4 regions of the Endobacterium panacihumi genome follow, and region 3 is predicted to be linked to each of the others. Evidence: predicted binding sites of a transcription regulator. Region 3 holds the regulator's gene; each other region holds the start of a gene.
What was found. The regulator LexA, encoded in region 3, represses DNA repair genes until DNA is damaged. The targets are predictions, from matches to a motif close to TGTTCNNNNTGTGTTCNG.
Positions count from the first base shown of each region.

Region 1: a site for LexA is predicted at 2,811-2,828, ahead of recA (recombinase RecA). Genes of this name have one in related genera too.
Region 2: a site for LexA is predicted at 2,423-2,440, ahead of ACRQ1B_RS25880 (DNA polymerase IV). Genes of this name have one in related genera too.
Region 4: a site for LexA is predicted at 2,156-2,173, ahead of ACRQ1B_RS10190 (DNA recombination protein RmuC). Genes of this name have one in related genera too.

Region 1 is NZ_JBOZRA010000001.1:1,389,544-1,394,420, forward strand. It holds gene alaS (alanine--tRNA ligase) at 1-1,420, opposite strand, end outside; gene recA (recombinase RecA) at 1,597-2,682, opposite strand; gene cckA (cell cycle histidine kinase CckA) at 2,933-4,877, opposite strand, start outside.
Region 2 is NZ_JBOZRA010000008.1:200,563-205,439, reverse strand. It holds gene ACRQ1B_RS25900 (PleD family two-component system response regulator) at 1-809, opposite strand, end outside; gene ACRQ1B_RS25895 (response regulator) at 827-1,198, opposite strand; gene ACRQ1B_RS25890 (DUF3572 domain-containing protein) at 1,361-1,666, shown strand; gene ACRQ1B_RS25885 (hypothetical protein) at 1,679-2,335, shown strand; gene ACRQ1B_RS25880 (DNA polymerase IV) at 2,444-3,745, shown strand; gene ACRQ1B_RS25875 (L,D-transpeptidase family protein) at 3,899-4,877, shown strand, end outside.
Region 3 is NZ_JBOZRA010000001.1:1,513,613-1,518,489, reverse strand. It holds gene ACRQ1B_RS07520 (ComEC/Rec2 family competence protein) at 1-1,999, shown strand, start outside; gene lexA (transcriptional repressor LexA) at 1,980-2,699, opposite strand; gene ACRQ1B_RS07510 (VOC family protein) at 2,872-3,750, shown strand; gene kdsA (3-deoxy-8-phosphooctulonate synthase) at 3,753-4,601, shown strand; gene eno (phosphopyruvate hydratase) at 4,732-4,877, shown strand, end outside.
Region 4 is NZ_JBOZRA010000001.1:2,044,904-2,049,780, forward strand. It holds gene truA (tRNA pseudouridine(38-40) synthase TruA) at 1-503, opposite strand, end outside; gene fmt (methionyl-tRNA formyltransferase) at 503-1,459, opposite strand; gene def (peptide deformylase) at 1,529-2,044, opposite strand; gene ACRQ1B_RS10190 (DNA recombination protein RmuC) at 2,207-3,427, shown strand; gene ACRQ1B_RS10195 (ribokinase) at 3,486-4,385, shown strand; gene ACRQ1B_RS10200 (Hsp20 family protein) at 4,514-4,877, shown strand, end outside.

The DNA of each region.
Region 1 (4,877 bases), 120 kb from region 3:
CCACGATCGCCAGAACCACGCCTTCGGCCGTCTCGGTATCGTAGCCGAGGAATTCGGTCGCGCCGAGCTTTTCCTTCAGTTCGAACCAGATGGTTTCAGTGGCCTTGTCGCCCGACCCCTGCCAGTGCGAACGGGCCTCGGCCTTCTGGCGCTCCATGGCATCGGTGAAGCCGGCAATATCCACGCCGATTTCACGGGCGCGCAGAGCGTCCTGCGTCAGGTCGAGCGGGAAACCATAGGTGTCGTAAAGCTTGAAGGCGGTTTCGCCATCCAGCATGTCACCCTTGTTCATGGTGTTTGTGGCATCGGACAGCAGCGTCAGGCCGCGTTCCAGCGTCTTGCGGAAACGGTTTTCTTCCAGCTTCAGCGTTTCGGAGATCAGCGGCTCGGCGCGGACCAGTTCCGGATAGGCACGGCCCATCTGCGCGACCAGCGTCGGCAGGAGCTTGTACATCAACGGCTCGCGGGCGCCCAAGAGTTCGGCATGGCGCATGGCGCGACGCATGATGCGGCGCAGAACATAACCACGGCCTTCGTTGGACGGTAGAACGCCATCTGCGATCAGGAACGAGGCCGAACGCAGATGGTCGGCGATGACGCGGTGGCTGGCGCGACGCTCGCCTTCCGCCTTCACACCGGTCGCCTCTTCCGAAGCGGAAATCAGGGCGCGGAACAGGTCGATGTCGTAGTTGTCGTGTTTGCCCTGCAGGAGAGCGGCCACGCGCTCGAGGCCCATGCCGGTGTCGATCGACGGACGCGGCAGGTCGATGCGCTGTTCCTTCGTCACCTGCTCGTATTGCATGAAGACGAGGTTCCAGATCTCGATGAAACGGTCGCCATCCTCATCCGGCGAGCCGGGAGGGCCACCCCAGATATGGTCGCCGTGGTCATAGAAAATTTCGGAGCACGGGCCGCAGGGGCCGGTATCACCCATCGCCCAGAAATTGTCGCTGGTCGGGATGCGGATGATACGATCGTCGGTCAGGCCGGCAATCTTCTTCCAGAGATCAAAAGCCTCGTCATCGGTATGATAGACCGTGACCAGAAGACGCTTGGCATCGATGCCGAATTCCTTGGTGATCAGGTTCCAGGCAAGCTCGATGGCGTTTTCCTTGAAATAATCGCCGAACGAGAAGTTGCCGAGCATTTCGAAAAAGGTGTGGTGACGGGCGGTGTAACCGACATTGTCGAGGTCATTGTGCTTGCCGCCGGCGCGCACGCATTTCTGCGCGGTGGTCGCTCTCGAATAGGGGCGACTTTCAAGACCGGTAAAGACGTTCTTGAACTGCACCATGCCGGCATTGGTGAACATCAGCGTCGGATCGTTGCGCGGAACCAGCGGGCTCGACGATACGATCTCGTGGCCGTTTTTGCCAAAATAGTCGAGGAAGGTCGACCGGATTTCATTCACGCCGCTCATGCTACGCCCTTCATTTCCGCCAGTCGGCGGTTCACATCACCAGAAACCACCGGCTTTTATCGTCAGGGCCAAGGCCTGTCCAGCCGCACACAAGCAAACCGGCCGCACATCGGGTGATGGCGGCCGGTTTTATCAACATTCATTGCAAGCCCGACACGCGACGAGCCATCATTTCGTCAGGCGTCGTCACCGTCGCCGTCATTGGCGTCCGGTCCGCCATTCTGCAGGAACTTGTCGGCGATCAGGCCGGCGTTCTGGCGCAGCGACAGTTCGATCTCGTTGGCAAGTTCCGGATTGTCACGCAGGAACGTCTTGGCGTTTTCACGACCCTGACCGAGACGCTGGCTGTTATAGGAGAACCAGGCGCCCGACTTTTCGACAATGCCGGCCTTGACGCCGAGATCGACCAGTTCGCCGGTCTTGGAAACACCTTCGCCATACATGATGTCGAATTCGACCTGCTTGAAGGGAGGCGCCATCTTGTTCTTGACGACTTTGACGCGCGTCTGGTTGCCGACAACTTCTTCGCGTTCCTTGACCTGGCCGATACGGCGGATGTCGAGACGAACGGAGGCATAGAACTTCAGCGCATTACCGCCGGTCGTGGTTTCCGGCGAACCGAACATCACGCCGATCTTCATGCGGATCTGGTTGATGAAGATGACCATGGTCTTCGACTTGGAGATCGAAGCGGTCAGCTTGCGCAGCGCCTGGCTCATCAGGCGAGCCTGAAGACCCGGCAGGCTATCGCCCATGTCGCCTTCAATTTCGGCGCGCGGTGTAAGCGCAGCAACAGAGTCGACCACGAGAACGTCTACGGCGCCCGAGCGAACCAGCGTATCGGTGATTTCAAGCGCCTGCTCACCGGTATCCGGCTGCGAGATAAGCAAGTTCTGCAGGTCCACACCGAGCTTGCGGGCATAGACCGGGTCGAGCGCGTGTTCGGCGTCGACGAAGGCGCAGATGCCGCCCTTCTTCTGGGCTTCGGCAATGGTCTGCAGCGCCAGCGTCGTTTTACCCGAGCTTTCCGGACCGTAGATTTCGATGATACGGCCCTTCGGCAGGCCACCAATTCCGAGTGCGATATCGAGGCTGAGCGAACCGGTCGATACGGTCTCGATCTCAACGATGCTGTCGTTCGAGCCGAGCTTCATGATCGAGCCCTTGCCGAACGAACGCTCGATCTGGGAGAGTGCCGCTTCCAGCGCCTTGCTTTTATCCACCGATTTTTCCTCTACGAGTCTCAAGGAATTCTGAGCCATTTGAACCACCCCTTTAGGTTATCGCCGCCAAGCAATCAATGTTTAACCGATGCCCAAGTCGTACCCTTTTTGTTCTACATTTACAAGCGGGGACGATGCGATTGATTCAAATACTGTTTTTCCTGTTGCGTTCTTTTAATGTTCTCAAACAGATAAGCTATTCCTGTTTGTTCCTGGAACAATCATTTCGGCGGCGTTCCGCCGCCGTTTCAAGTCAGGACCGGCGGCCGATTCGCCGCCCGCTGACGACCTAGTCCTGCCGGTCGAGCATTTCCCGCACAGTCACTGCCAGCTGCTTCAGCGAGAACGGTTTGGGCAGGAAACCGAACTTGGCATCCGCCGGCAGATTGCGCGCAAATGCGTCCTCCGCATAGCCCGATACGAAGATGAATTTCAGGTCCGGATAATTCTTGCGCAGTTCACGCAGCAGGGTCGGACCATCCATTTCCGGCATGACCACGTCGGAGACGACGATATCAACCTTGCCTTCAAGCTCTTCCATGATGTCGAGCGCCTCGACGCCGGAGCCGGCCTCGTGCACGGTATAACCACGCGTTTCCAGCATGCGCTTGCCGCCGCGACGGACTGCCTCCTCGTCTTCGACAAGAAGGACAACGGCGGAGTTCCCGGTCAGATCGACATCGGCATTTTCTTTCGCTGCATCGGCCTTCGGCGCTTCAGCAACGACTGCCGCTGCATTTTCGGAAGCCGCCGTTGCGACCACGGGTTCGGGAATGTGGCGCGGCAGGAAGATACGGAACGTCGTGCCAGTGCCGACTTCCGATTCGGGGTGGATATAACCGCCCGACTGCTTGACGATGCCATAGACCATGGAAAGGCCAAGACCGGTCCCCTTGCCCACTTCCTTGGTGGTGAAGAAAGGCTCAAAAATCTTGTCCATGATTTCGGGCGGAATGCCGGTGCCATTATCGGCCACTTCCACCATCACCATGTCTTCGTCCGGCAGGTCGGCGCCTGCGTATGCGCGTCCCTCTTCCGCCGTCACGTTGCGCGTGCGGATGGTGATGCGCCCGCCCTCCGGCATGGCGTCGCGCGCGTTGACGCAGAGATTGATCAGCACCTGCTCGAACTGCGACAGGTCGGTGCGCACCGGCCAGAGATCGCGGCCGTAATCGACATCGAGTTTGACGTTTGTCCCGGAAATCAGGCGATCCACCAGCATGCGCAGGTCACCGACGACATCGGTGAGGTTGAGCACGCTCGGGCGCATCGTCTGCTTGCGCGAGAAGGCCAAAAGCTGGCGCACCAGCACGGCGGCACGGTTGGCGTTGCGTTTGATTTCCATCAGGTCGGCAAAGCTGGCATCGGCCGGCCGCGCCTGCAGTAGCAGGTGGTCTGAGGACAGGAGGATGGCGGTCAGCACGTTGTTAAAATCGTGGGCGATGCCGCCCGCCAGCGTGCCCACGGCATTCATCTTCTGGGTCTGAGCCATCTGCGTTTCGAGCGCCTTCTGCTCGGTCGTTTCGAAGGCGTAGACGATAGCCACCTCTTCCGGTGCTTCGTCGCTTTCATCGATCACGGCATTGACGAAGAAGCGCACATAGCGGTTTTCGTCGCCCGGATGGCGGCTTTCGAGCGGTGCGATATCGCTCTGGCGATCCTTGGCCTCGGCCAGCGCATGGGTGAGCTGCGGCCGCACCGCCTCGTTGAAGATGGTTTCGAGCGGTGCGCCGGCTTCTGCCTCGTCACGCGACACGACGCCGGAAAACAGTTTCAGGAACGGTGCATTGACCCGGAGAATCTTGCCGTTGCCGTCAACGGAGGCGATCGCCATCGGCGTGTTGTTGAAGAAACGCGTGAAGCGCATGGCAGACGACGACAGGTCCGCCGCCTCACCTTTCGGCCGTGCCAGCACGATGGTACGGCTTTCGCCCGGCGCACCGTCGCGCGCCATGCTGACACTGTGCACGAGCCGAGCCGGCAGGCTCTGGCCGTTGGCGCGGCGCAGATCGAGGTCCAGCGTTTCCGTGCGCGTCTGGCCGGGAGTCGCCTGCACCGACTGGATCAGCGCCATGCCCTCGCCGGCCACGAGATCCGACATGGTCAGCGAACGCGGCACGAATTTGGTGAGGTCGTAACCCAGCCATTCCGCCAGCGTCGCGTTGAGATAAAAGATTTCGCCCTTGCGGCCGGCGGAAAAGAAACCGGCCGGCGCGTGATCGAGATAGTCGATG
Region 2 (4,877 bases), on a different contig from region 3:
ATCTGGGTGAGCGTGCGCGCCACCAGTTCGTTCGGATCGATCGGGCGGACGATATAGTCGTTCACACCGAGATCGAGCGCACGTACGATCAGATCCTCGTCACCAAGATCAGTGACCAGCAGCAACGGGATAAAACGGGTGCGTTCCAGCGAGCGAAGCTGCGAGCAGAGACGCAAAGGATCGTATTCACCGGAATTGCCGTTGACGATGACGAGATCGATCGGGTTTTCCGCCGCCTCGAACAATGCCGCCTGCGGATCAGACATGGCGGTGACATCGCCGATCGGCTTCAGCGCCTTGATGATGCGTTCCTGCGAGCTGGCACGGCTATCGACGAGAAGAATCTGTCCCGCCTCCTCGCGCCCGTCCCCTTTGAGCATGTCTTCCATGCCGATCGTGCGCGCGGTTTCGGAGCGGATGCGCAGTTCGTCGCTCAGCGTCTTTAGCCGCACAAGGCTTTTCACGCGCGAGATGAGTTGAAGATCGTTGACCGGCTTGGTGAGAAAATCATCGGCGCCGGCCTTGAGGCCGCGCACACGGTCGGATGGCTGGTCGAGCGCCGTCACCATGACCACGGGAATATGGGCAGTGCGCGGGTTCGCCTTCAGGCGTTCGCACACTTCAAAGCCGCTCATGCCCGGCATCATGATGTCGAGCAGGACGAGGTCGACGCTGGTGCTTTCGACGATGGCGAGCGCCTTTGGACCGTCCTCGGCCGTAAGGACCTCAAAATATTCAGCAAGAAGCCGGGCTTCGAGCAGTTTCACATTGGCTGGAATATCGTCGACTACAAGGATGCGCGCCGTCATGGCAATTTTCCCGAATTTTAGGCGTCGCCCAGATAGGTCTTGATGGTTTCGATGAACTTCGGCACCGAGATGGGTTTCGATACATAGGCCTCGCAGCCGCCTTGTCGAATCCGTTCCTCGTCACCCTTCATGGCAAAAGCGGTGACGGCGATGACGGGGATGACATGCAACTCGTCGTCTTCCTTCAACCACTTGGTCACTTCCAGACCGGACACTTCCGGCAACTGGATATCCATGAGGATGAGGTCCGGGCGATGTTTACGGGCCAGATCCAGCGCTTCCATGCCGTTGCGGGTCTGAATCGTCTCATAACCGGAAGCCTCGATAAGGTCGCGAAAGAGCTTCATGTTCAGCTCATTGTCTTCGACGATCATAACCTGCTTGGCCATTTATGAACGGTCCTTATTTCGCACGGAAAGTTGGCCGGGAACGGCCGGTTCCGGTCTTGTAACGCTATCGCGAAGATATAAGTTCACCCCACGACCGATTCCAAAAACTCTTGTTCGTTTCAGTCTAGAGTAATTTGTTTGAAGAAAAGGTAACTTGAGAGCATGCAAGGACCGCTTGAGCCGCGTCAGAAAGACAAAGCGGCAGCCGTCGACCCCGAAGAAACCGCCGTCACCCTGCTTGGCTGGCTGGCCAGCGAGCCGGATATGATGAGCCGTTTTCTGGCGCTGTCCGGCATTCAGGCCCCGCAACTGCGACAGGCGATCAACGATCCCGGCTTTCTTGCCGGCATGCTGGATTTCGTCATGGCGCACGAACCGAGCCTGATGGCCTTTTGCGAAACCACCAATACCAAGCCGGAAACTGTCGTTGCCGCATGGCACCACTATTCCGGCCCGGCGATGGACTGAAACGGAAACGACATGACCAAAGGCTCGGGTGATATTCTCGATATTTCGCATGTCGCCGTCACTGACAGACCGCTTGTCGTCTGCGACGTCGACGACGTCGTCTTGCATTTTGCCGACCCGTTTCAGAAATTTCTGCGCGCACAGGGGCACGAATTCCTGCCGCGCTCCTTCAATCTGATCGGCAATATCATTGCCAGCGACACGAAGCTGGAAGTCGATGCGAGCGGCGTTTCCCAGCTTATCGGCGCGTTTTTCGAGGCGCAGGAAGATTGGCAGTTGCCCATCGACGAAGTCGTCCAGACTTTGGAAGCATTGTCCGCCGATGCCGACGTGGTGTTTCTGACCGCCATGCCGCCGCTTTACAGCCAACAGCGCCGCCGCCTTCTCGACAGGCTGGCCCTTAAATTTCCGCTGATCGCCAGCGAGGAGGCAAAGGGGCCGATCATGCGGCGGCTGAATGCCGAGCGCATTTTCCCGACGACGTTCATCGACGACATGGCGCATAACCTGCATTCCGTGCGTACGCACATGCCGGACAGCCTGCTCATTCACATGATGCCCGACAGCCCGCTGCATCTGATGGCGCCGAAGCCGCAGGACGATATCGTTCGCGCCCTTAACTGGCGGCATGCGGAAGAACTGATCCGGGCGCACTGGCTGCCCCGCTGATTTCCGGTGCGACAAATAGGTCTGGAAGTCGTGCATGCCTGCTTCCTTACCGCTTGAGAGTTCTGATCCTACGGCCTAATGTCGACTTGTTCAACATTTGTTCCGAAGATGGCAACCGAGATCGACAGCCAAGACAAACCGGGTGGATTTTGTAGAGACTGCCTGACGGAACAACCGGAGGGCCGCACCCGCTGTCGTGCCTGCGGTAGTCCTCGTCTGCTCCGCCACAAGGAGCTTTACGGGCTGACACTGGCGCATATCGATTGTGACGCCTTTTATGCCAGCATCGAAAAACGCGACGATCCAAGCCTTGCCGATAAGCCGGTGATCATCGGCGGCGGCAAGCGTGGTGTCGTATCCACTGCCTGTTACATTGCCCGCATCAGCGGCGTGCGCTCGGCCATGCCGATGTTCAAGGCGCTGGAAGCCTGTCCAGATGCGGTGGTGATCAAGCCCAACATCGAAAAATACGTGACTGTCGGCAGGCAGATGCGCGCCATGATGCAGGACCTGACACCATTGGTGCAGCCGCTTTCAATCGATGAAGCATTTCTGGAACTGGCCGGCACCGAGCGCCTGCATCGTGACCCGCCGGCCCGCACGCTGGCACGTTTTGCCAAGCGCGTGGAAAGCGAACTCGGCATCTCCATCTCGGTTGGCCTCTCCTATTGCAAGTTTTTGGCCAAGGTCGCGTCCGACTTGCAGAAACCACGCGGCTTTTCCGTGATCGGCAAGGCGGAGGCGCTCGATTTTCTGGCCCCCCGCCCCGTCACCACCATTTGGGGCGTCGGCAAGGCGTTCAATGCCTCGCTCGAAGCCGATGGCATCCGCACCATCGGGCAATTGCAGGCCATGGCCGAAAGCGACCTGATGCGTCGTTATGGCGTGATGGGTCAGCGGCTTTTTCGGCTTTCGCGCGGCATCGATGACCGCACGGTGCATCTCAACGAGGCGGCGAAAAGCGTTTCGGCAGAAACGACCTTTTTCGACGACATTTCCAGCCACGAGCAACTGGTGCCGATCCTGCGCAGCCTTGCGGAAAAAGTTTCGACCCGGCTGAAAAGACACGACATTGCCGGCCATACCGTCGTTCTGAAAATGAAAACATCGGACTTCAAAAGCCGCACCCGCAACCGGCGTCTGGAAGATCCGACGCAGCTTGCCGACCGGATTTTTCGCACCGGCCTGCAGCTGATGGAACGCGAGACGGACGGCACAAAATTTCGCCTGCTTGGCATCGGCGTGACCGATCTCGAAGACTCATCGCGCGCCGATCCGCCCGACCTGGTGGACCAGCAAGCGACCCGGCGCGCAAAGGCGGAAGCGGCGATCGACAAGCTGCGCGACAAATTCGGCAAGGGCGCGGTGGAAACCGGCTATACCTTTGGCGGAAAGGACCGCAAACGCTGATGTCAACAGGCATGCAGTCAGCGTACGTGTCACCGCCCTCTCACCGCAACGTGAGACAATCGTGTTGCAAAACGACAATTTTCCCCGACCCGGTCAAACCTTTCTTAAGCATGTCGGAATAGACTGTGAGCCTGTATTGCGTATGAGGTTTCCATGTCCCGGCTTGCGGCCTTCGGCCTTGCATTGATGTCCACCTGCGTGCTGGCCGGAACGGCCGTCGCGGAAAACGCACGGACCCTGCAGATCATCGTTTCCAAGGACAAGCAGTCGCTTTCCGTCTATGACGGAGACACGGTTGTGGCGACGTCGAAAGTGTCGACCGGCAAGGAAGGTCACGACACGCCGACCGGTATCTTTTCGATCCTCGACAAGAAAAAATATCACGAGTCCAACATCTACTCAAACGCGCCGATGCCGTGGATGCAGCGCCTGACATGGTCGGGCATCGCGCTGCACGAATCGAGCAGCGTGCCGAATTATCCCGCCTCGCATGGCTGCGTGCGCCTGCCGGCCAAGTTCGCACAATCACTTTACGGCCAGACCGAACGCGGCGTGCATGTGGTGATCACCGATGCGCAGGTAACGCCGGTCATGCTGCATGACGCAAAACTGTTTGCGCCGAAAAAGCCGGTGCCGGCCAACCTAATGTCCGACGTGCCGCTGCGCGCCGACAATTTTGCCCGCACGACCAAGCAGCTCGAAGTGGCCATGAACACGGCCCCTGCTTCTCCGCTGCTGACGGCGCCGAAAAAAGCCGAGGCAGAGACACCGGAAGCGGCGCCCTTGCGTATTCTCATCACCCGTCGCGGCGAACGCGAGCAGGTGGCGGATGTGCAGGCCATGTTGAACGATCTGGGTTTCGATGCCGGTTCGCATGACGGTTTTGTCGGGCCGATGACACGTTCGGCCGTGGACGGCTTCAAGCGCTGGAAGGGCCTTGAGGCGAAAGGGTTTCTGACCGAAGAGTTTCTGACGGCACTCTACGAGACGAGCGGCAAACCGAAGGCGCCGATGGGTCAGTTGATGATCCGTCAGGGCTTTAAGCCGATCCTGTCGGTTCCGGTCGGCATCAAGAACCCGGAAACGGCGCTCGGAACGCATCTTTTTACCGCCACCGCTTTTGATCGCGCCG
Region 3 (4,877 bases):
CAGCGGGCGGGCACGGATATCGCCGCCGTCAGGGCCGGTTCTGCCGGGGTCGGTCGATTTTGCCTTCAATTCGTATTTCGACGGCATTGGCGCCATCGGCTTTTTCTACGGCGCGCCTGTGGCCGCTGATGGTTCTGTCACGGCCAGTTGGGGGCGGGCCATGGAGCGGATGTTTTTCACCTGGCGCAGCGCGATTGCCTCTCGCATCCGTGACACGGTGCCCGGCGATGCCGGGGCTTTTGCCGCCGCCATCGTGACCGACGAACGGCGTGCCATTTCCACGGAGACCACCGAGGCGCTGCGTGTCTCTGGGCTGGCTCATATCGTTGCGATTTCCGGGCTGAACATGGCGCTGGCGGCCGGTATCTTTTTTGTCGGCATGCGCAGCCTGTTTGCTCTTATGCCCGGTTTTGCGCAGGCGTTTCCCGTCAAGAAGCTGGCGGCGGGTGCAGCACTTCTGATGGCGACCGGTTATTACCTGATCTCCGGCTTCGGCGTGTCCGCCGAGCGCGCCTATATCATGATGGCGATCATGCTGGCCGCCGTGTTTTTCGACCGTCCGTCGATCAGCCTGCGCAATGTGGCGCTGGCGGCGCTGGTCGTTCTTGTCGTCTCTCCCTCGGAAATTCTGGGGCCGAGTTTCCAGATGTCCTTTGCCGCCACGGTGGCGCTGGTGGCGGGCTATTCGGCATGGAGCAGGCGCAGGGAGGCGAATAGCGACGATCCGCCATGGCGCCCGGCAGCGCTCAAACCGGTTTTTGCCCTGGGGCATCTGGTCGGTGGCGTCTTCGTCACGTCGCTGATCGGTGGCCTGTCGACGGCCATCTTTTCCATCGACCATTTTCACCGTCTTTCCACCTACGGGCTGGCCGCCAATCTGGCTGCCATGCCGCTCGTTTCGTTCATCGTCATGCCGTTCGGCCTGATTGCAATGCTGGTGATGCCATTTGGGCTGGATGGGCCGTTCTTGAACGTGATGGGCATGGGGCTGGAGGGCGTCATCATCGTCGCCAAAACCGTTGCCGGCTGGGGTGGCGATGTCGGCATCGGCCGCCAACCGACTTGGTTTCTTCCCATCGCAACGGCTGGCTTCCTTATCCTGACCTTGCTGCGCACGCGGCTTTATCTGCTGGGGCTGCCGTTTCTGGCTCTGGCCATTTTTCTCTCATGGCGGGCAGGGCACGATCCGCCGCCGGATTTTCTCGTTTCGGAAGATGGCAGCCTTGCTGCGTTTCTGGCGGATGGTCAGGTCGCCACCAATCGCGTCCGTCCGCCCGGTTTCATCTACTCGCAGTGGCGTCATGCCCTGTCATTGCCCCAGCCAGAGGGGCCGACTTTGCTGGATATTCCGGCACCGGACACGGAGGTGAAGCCTCCCCAGTCCAGTCATGCTTTGACGGCGGCAAACACGAGTGTAGACCTGCCCGGTTCGGACGCTGTGTCCCTGGCTTCTCCCACTATGCAGGAGAAAGGCGCTGCGAAGAAAAATGCGGCAAGTCCAGAAGCGCCAGTTGCTGCCGTAGCAAGGGCAGGCCGAGAGCCGCTCAAACCAGAACAAATCGCCCGAGCCCGGCAGGGCATGCGAAAAGCACTGCAGGAAACCCCTTCGGCAACATTCGCCTGCGCGGCCCGATCATGGTGTGTCGCAAGACCACGCGATGGCCCGACGATCGCGGTTGTGGAAGATGCGCGTTACGCCGGCCCCGCCTGTGATATGGCTCAGGTGGTGATCGCTGCGCGCGCCCGTTTCGATCGCTGCCGATCAGGCGCCCTGATGATCAATGGCGAAGCACTGCGCCGCATGGGGGCTTTGGAAATCCGCTTTAACGGAAAATCCGATCCTCAGGAATGGTCAGTCGTTGTCGCCATGGATGGCTCTGATCGCTCCTGGGAGCGCCACCGCCAGTATGACTGGCGGCGAGGTGTTTTCGATCCGGCATTGCCGGAACCGCTGCAATTCCTGAGCAGCAGATCGCAGATCAGTGGTAACGGCGAATGAGGCCGACCAGCTTGCCCTGAACTTTTACACGTTCCTGCGGGAAGATGCGGGTCTCATAAGCCGGGTTGGCGGCTTCCAGCGCGATCGATGCGCCCTTGCGGCGAAAACGCTTCAGTGTCGCTTCCTCGTCATCCACCAGCGCGACGATGATATCACCCGGCGTGGCGGTGTTGCCGTTGCGGATGATGACCGTGTCGCCATCCAGAATGCCGGCCTCGATCATCGAATCGCCGCGCACTTCCAGCGCATAATGTTCGCCATTGCCGAGCATTTCCGGCGGCACGGCGATTTCATGCGTGGTGTTCTGGATTGCGGAGATCGGCACACCGGCAGCAATCCGGCCCATGACGGGCACGGTGGTGGCCGGAATGCTGTCATTGGCGACCGGTGGCGGGGTGACCGTCTTGACCGGCTGGGTCTTGCCGAGACTGCCTTCGATGACGCTCGGTGAAAACGGTTTGCGCGGCGTCAGGCTGGCATTATAGGCGTCCGGCAGCTTGATGACTTCCAGGGCACGTGCCCGGTTCGGCAGGCGGCGGATGAAGCCGCGTTCCTCAAGTGCCGTGATCAGGCGGTGGATGCCCGATTTGGAAGCCAGGTCCAGCGCATCCTTCATTTCGTCGAACGATGGCGGCACACCGGACTCCTTCATGCGTTCGTGAATGAACAGAAGCAGTTCCTGCTGTTTGCGCGTGAGCATGGCGGGTCCTTGAAGGTGAAACAAATCCAGAACGGACACTATATGTTCCATGTGTGTTCCGCAACTACGAAAATTGGTAGTGCTTGGAACGAAGGCGGCGCATGGTGTGCTTGATCACGGGCTGGGAAAAGTCGATCACTGTTATTCAAGCCTGTTTTGAAGAAGGGCGGCCATGTTCACCATCGACCATCTCGTTTTGCCCACCGCGTCTCTCGATATTGCTCGTCGGCGATTAAGCCGGCTCGGTTTCACGGTTGCGGCCGACGCCACACATCCGTTCGGTACGGGAAATGCCTGTGTTTTCATGAGGGATGGCACCTATCTGGAGCCGTTGGCCGTTGTGGATTCGGAACTCTACGAGAACTCGATTGCAGCCGGTAATGCATTCGTGGCGCAGGATCAGGCGGCGCGCACAGTGATGGGCGAGGAGGGCTTTTCTGCCGTCGCCCTGGCAACGGACAATGCGCGTGCCGACCGTGAGCGGTTTACCCAAGCCGGGATTTCCGGCGGTGATATGCTGGAATTCTCACGGCTAGCGAAGTTGCCGGACGGTTCGGAAAAACTTGCCCGTTTTCATCTGGCTTTTGCGGGGCGCGGGGAAAGTGATTCTTTCGGCGTGTTCACATGTCAGCGGCTTGATCCCTTGCCGGCCGATCGCGCGACACTGGAGCGCCACGAAAACGGTGTTTTCGGTTTGGCGGAGGTCGTGCTGGTGGCGGAAAATGCATTGGCTTCTCACGTCGGGCGTCTGCAGATCGCGATCGATACCGGTTCGGAGCTTGCCGGCGAGCATCATCGCTTTTCCGCGAGAAACGCTGCCGTGCAGGTGCTGTCTGCCGAAACCTTTCGGGCTGAATTTGCGGTCGAGGCTGGTTTCAAGTCATCGCAAACGCTTGGCCTCACCGGCGCCGCCATCGTCTTCCGTGTTCCCGATCTCACCGTGACACGGGCAAAGCTTGCTGCTAATGACGTCGCATTCATGGAAAAGGGCAGCCGTATCATGGTTGCCCCGGCGCCCGGACAGGGTGCCGTATTTGCTTTCGAGGAGTGATCATGGCTGTCAGCGCCAAGGCCGAAGTAACCGTCGGCGAGGGGGCCAAGCAGGTCCTTTTTTCCAACAGCAAGAAACTCTCTCTGATCGCCGGCCCCTGCCAGATGGAAAGCCGCGACCATGCCTTCATGATCGCCGGCACGCTGTCGGAGCTCTGCGAGAAGCTTGGCATCGGTCTCGTCTACAAATCCTCCTTCGACAAGGCGAACCGCACGTCGATTGCCGGCAAGCGCGGCATCGGGCTCGAAACAGCAATGGAAATCTTTGCCGATCTCAAGAAGGAATTCGGCTTTCCGGTCCTGACCGACATTCATACCGAAGAGCAGTGCGCCATCGTTGCTGAAACGGTGGATATCCTGCAGATCCCGGCATTTTTGTCGCGCCAGACCGATCTTCTGGTGGCCGCTGCAAAAACCGGCCGTGCCATCAACGTCAAGAAGGGCCAGTTTCTGGCGCCCTGGGACATGAAGAATGTCCAGGCAAAGTTTACCGAAAGCGGAAACGGCAATGTGCTGCTGTGCGAGCGCGGTGCTTCCTTCGGCTACAACACGCTGGTCTCGGACATGCGCTCATTGCCGATCATGGCATCGCTCGGTTCGCCGGTCATTTTTGACGCCACCCATTCCGTGCAGCAGCCGGGCGGGCAGGGCGGTTCGAGCGGCGGTCAGCGCGAGTTCGTAGAAACGCTTGCGCGTGCAGCCGTGGCTGTCGGTGTGGCAGGTGTCTTTATCGAAACGCATGAGGATCCGGACAATGCGCCGTCGGATGGCCCCAACATGGTGCATCTGAAGGACATGCCGAAACTGCTGGAAAAACTGCTGGCTTTTGACGCCATCGCCAAGGCTGCGTGAAAAGGCCCATGTGACAAATTGCACTTTTGATCACCGTCAAGGAATCAAAAGTGCCTGCACTGTAATTGCCGTGTCATTGATTGTGAGCCATTTTCAGTGACCGCATAGACGTCAACCTGAGGAGAGAACATTGACTGCCATTACCGATATCATTGCCCGCGAAATCCTCGACAGCCGCGGCAACCCGACCGTAGAAGTCGACGTCTATCTCGAAGACGGCACGATGGGCCGCGCTGCCGTTCCGTCGGGCGCCTCGACCGGCGCGCACGAAGCCGT
Region 4 (4,877 bases), 530 kb from region 3:
TTTTTGGCCTGACAGTGCGTGGAGCGGAATGTCGTGAAATCGTGGTGGCCGACCAACATTTGCGCCGCAGCATGCATGGCCTCGTGGTCAAGCTCCCTTGCCACCCACCAGGCGCGGTTCTTTTCCAGCGCAAGTGGCGCCGGGCGATTGAGGATGCGGTAGAGATAATGCCGTTTGAGGGCGGAAAAGCGGGCATCGAACGTGTCGTCAACGGCCATGACCTCAACCACCGCCACGGCCTCTTCCGCCATCATCAGATGGGCGTTGACGGCGTTGCGCAGCTTGTGCGGCAACCATTCGCGCGACAGATCGGCATGGATCACCTGACCGCGCGCATGCACGCCGCTGTCGGTGCGGCCGGCGCCACGGATGGATACGGTTTCGCCGGTCAGCTTGAGAATGGCCTTTTCGATGGCCGACTGGACCGAATGGCCGTTTTCCTGACGCTGCCAGCCGACATAGGCGGTGCCGTCATATTCGACGGTCATGCGAAAGCGCGGCATCAGGCGACCTCGGAGGGCGCGGGCAAAATGGTGCCGGCGACGATCGGCGTGCCACGCAAAAAGTCTGCGGCCCCCAGCGGCTTGCCGCCGGCCTTCTGCAGGCGTGTCAGCCGCACGGCACCCTCGCCGCAGGCCACGAGCAACGCAGTATCGGCAAGAACTTCCCCGGCCTTGCCCTGACCTTTAGCACATTCGGAACCCAGAACCTTGATGCGTTCCGGCTTGCCGTTGATCTCCAGTTCGAACCACGCGCCGGGAAACGGCGACAGGCCGCGGATGTGGTTATGCACGTCACGGGCAGGTTTCGAAAAATCGATGCGCGTCTCGCCCTTGTCGATCTTGGCGGCGTAAAGCACGCCTTCTTCCGGCTGCACCGTCAGCGGCAGGTCGTCCGCCTCCAGCTTTTCCATGGCCTCAACCATGGCGCGGGCGCCGACCAGCATCAACCGGCCATGCAGCTCACCGGCCGTCATCGCCTCGCCGATCTCGACTTCCTTCGTCAGCGCCATCGGGCCGGTATCGAGACCCTTTTCCATTTTCATGACGACCATGCCGGTCTTTTCATCACCGGCCATGATAGCCCGCTGGATGGGGGCCGCACCGCGCCAACGCGGCAGAAGCGACGCGTGACCGTTATAGCAGCCGAGCTTTGTACCTTCGAGAATGGCGACCGGTAGCAGCAGGCCGTAGGCCACGACGACGGCGACATCGGCGTTGTGGGCCCGAAAAATCTCGCGGTCTTCCTCGGCCTTGAAATTGAGCGGCGTTAGAACCGGAAGGCCAAGCAGTTCAGCAGCCTGATGCACAGGGGATTTTGTCAGATCGAGCCCACGCCGTCCCGCCGGGCGCGGCGGCTGGCTGTAGACGGCGACGATCTCATGACCCGCTTCCTTCAACGCTCGCAGTGTCGGCACGGAAAAATCCGGCGTGCCCATGAAGATGATGCGAAAAGACATGGTCGAACCCGTCGTTGTTCATGGGCTTTGGGCCATCGAGGTCGATAAACTTCGATGGCAACGCGATCCTCAGACCGCCTTTGCCTTGGCGGCCTTGGTGAATTTCTTGATCACCATCTCACGCTTGAGGCGGGAAATATGGTCGATGAAGAGAATGCCGTTGAGGTGATCCAGTTCGTGCTGGAAGCAGGTCGCCAGCAGACCGTCGGCCTCCAGCATGTGCTCCTTGCCGTCACGGCCGATATGTTTCACCGTCACCGTCGCCGGGCGCTCGACCTCGGCATAATATTCCGGGATCGACAGGCAGCCCTCTTCGTAGACCGAGCGCTCATCCGATGATTTCAGGATTTCCGGATTGATGAACACCATCGGCTGCGCCGGATCACCTTCCTTGGCGACATCGATGACCAGCAGACGGCGCGGCACACCGATCTGGATCGCGGCAAGGCCGATGCCGGGAGCATCATACATGGTTTCCAGCATGTCGTCGGCGAGTTTCAACACCTCGTCGTCGACACGTTCGATGGGGGCGGATACGGTACGAAGCACCGGATCGGGAAGGATAATAAGCGGCTTGATCGTCATGGCCTCCCATTATCTCATCTTTTCGGCAGGGAAAACAAAAATTGAAGCCTTGGCTTCCCCGACGCGTGAAAGCGGATGAATGGTACCCCGTTTCGGCAGCCCATCGCAATTTGTTCCTGTTTTGATCTTTTCGCCAAAAATAAATCTGCTAGGCTTGGCACCATGGAAACCCAACACTCCCTTCTGGCCGCGCTGACCGGCAACCCGATGTTTGCTGCAGCTTTTGGCATTACCGTGCTTCTGTTTGTGCTCGCCCTCGTGATGGTGGCGTCTGGCAGGCGCTCGGCCGCCTCTGCGCAGGAAGAAGCGGCGCGTCGCGCCGTGGAAGCGGATGCACGGCTTGCCGAAGTGCTGAGGCTGCAATCCGAAATGCAGGGACGCATGGCGGCGATGGGCGAGGCGCTGAGCAGCCGCCAGTCGGAACTCAACCGTGCCGTCAGCCAACGCCTCGACGGCATGAGCCATCGGCTCGGCGCAACCATCACGGAACAGACCAAATCCACCCACGACAATTTGCGCGCGCTGCAGGAACGGCTTGCCGTCATCGATGCGGCGCAGAACAATATCCAGACGTTGGCGAAAGATGTCGTCGGCCTGCAGGCAATCTTGTCCAATAAGCAGACACGCGGCGCGTTCGGACAGGGCCGTATGGAGGCAATCGTTGCCGATGCATTGCCGCAGGGTGCCTATGGTTTCCAGACAATGCTCTCCAATGGCACGCGGCCGGACTGCACGATTGCGATGCCCAACGGCGCACCACCGCTGGTGATCGACGCAAAGTTTCCGCTGGAAGCATGGAACGTGTTTCGCGAAGCAACCGATGCCGACCTGCGCCGCAATGCCGGCCAGCAGTTTCGCCGCGACCTTGAAGTCCACATCAAGGACATTTCGGAAAAATATCTGATCCATGGCGAAACGCAGGAGACCGCTTTCCTGTTCGTGCCTTCGGAATCGATATTTGCCGAGATACACGAACACTTCGAAGGCGTGGTGCAAAAGGCCCAGCGTGCGCGAATCGTCATCGTCTCCCCTTCCCTGCTGATGCTCTCCATCCAGGTCATCCAGGCCGTACTGAAGGACCAGCGGATGCGTGAACAGGCGCATCTGATCCAGGGCGAAGTGGCACTGCTGATGGACGACCTCGGTCGGCTAGACGACCGCACGCGAAAACTGCAAAGCCATTTTCTGGCGGCGCAGAAAGATGTCGAACAGATTCTCACCTCGTCCGACAAGCTCAACCGTCGTGGGGCCAAGATCGGCGCGCTGGAACTCGAGGCTCCCGCGCCGCACAACACGGCCGTGGCAGACCATAAAGCGCAGCCATCACATGGCGTCGAAAGCCGTACGGGCCTTCTGAAGCTGCGGGTGGTTGACGAGGACTGACACTGTCGGGCAGTGTCGCCCGCAAAATATCGGCTTCGAACGCACGCACAGGCTTTTCATGATCACTGTCCTCGGCTCCATCAACATGGACCTCATCGCCACCACGCCCCGGCTGCCGCAGCCCGGCGAAACAGTGGCCGGAACCAGCTTTTCCACGGCGGCCGGTGGCAAGGGCGCCAATCAGGCACTGGCAGCGCGGCGCGCCGGCAGCGGTGTGCGCATGGCGGGTGCTGTTGGTGAAGACGAGTTTGCCAAGCCGGCACTGGAGCTTCTTGATCAGGCCGGCGTCGATCTTTCCGCCGTTGCGCGCAGCAGCGAACCGACCGGTACGGCGCAAATCCTTGTTGGTGGCGATGGCGAGAACATGATCGTCGTCGTGCCCGGAGCCAATGGCACGATCGATGAAGACCAGGCGCATATTGCCGTCGGCACGATGCGGGCCGGCAGCCTGCTGATGCTGCAACTTGAAATTCCGGCTGACAGCGTCGAGCGCGCGCTGCGCTCCGCACGTGCCCAGCATATCGTCAGCATTCTCAACACGGCACCATTGACGCCGGAAGCAGCTGAACTTGCGAAACTCGCCGATGTGGTGATCGCCAACGAGACCGAGTTTTCGCTTCTGGTTGGCAGGCAGATTGCTCAAGCTGATGATCGCGAAGCGGCCATGCGGGAATGGCATTCCGAACGCGGTCAAGCACTGATTGTAACGCTTGGCGCCGACGGCGTGATCGCAGTCCGCAACGGTGTCGTACACAGGGTCAAGGGGCTCGACATCACCCCTGTCGACACGGTCGGAGCCGGTGACACATTCTGCGGCTATCTCGTATCGGGCATGGAACAGGGGCTCGATTTCCCCGATGCGTTGCGCCGCGCAGCAATCGCAGGATCGCTTGCCTGCCTGAAAGCCGGTGCGCAACCTTCGATCCCTACGGCAGAAGAGGTCGCCGCGCATCTTTGAGCGTTTCCCTTGGCTGCAGGCGTTTTCTGCGCTTGCAGCCGGACGGCTTATTTCCCATATGAATGTCTTAAACCGCATGCCACTTTCGGGTGCGGACATGGTCGCTTGAATTCAAGGACTGGAACGACATGAGCCGAAGCACCACCTTCGCAAGCCCTCTCTTTCTGGGTTTTGATGCGATGGAAAAGACCCTCGAGCGCCTTGCAAAGGCGAATGACGGCTATCCGCCCTACAATATCGAGCGAATTGCTGCCGATGCCAGCGGCGTCGAAAAGCTGCGTATCACCATCGCTGTCGCTGGCTTTTCCGAAGAGGAACTCGACGTCACTGTCGAGGAAAATCAACTTGTCATTCGCGGCCGCCAGATCGACGTGCCGGAGCGCGATTACCTCTATCGTGGCATTGCCGCACGCCAGTTCCAGCGGGTCTTTGTGCTGGCCGACGGCATGCAGGTGGGAGGTGCGGGATTGCGCAACGGACTTCTTTCCGTCG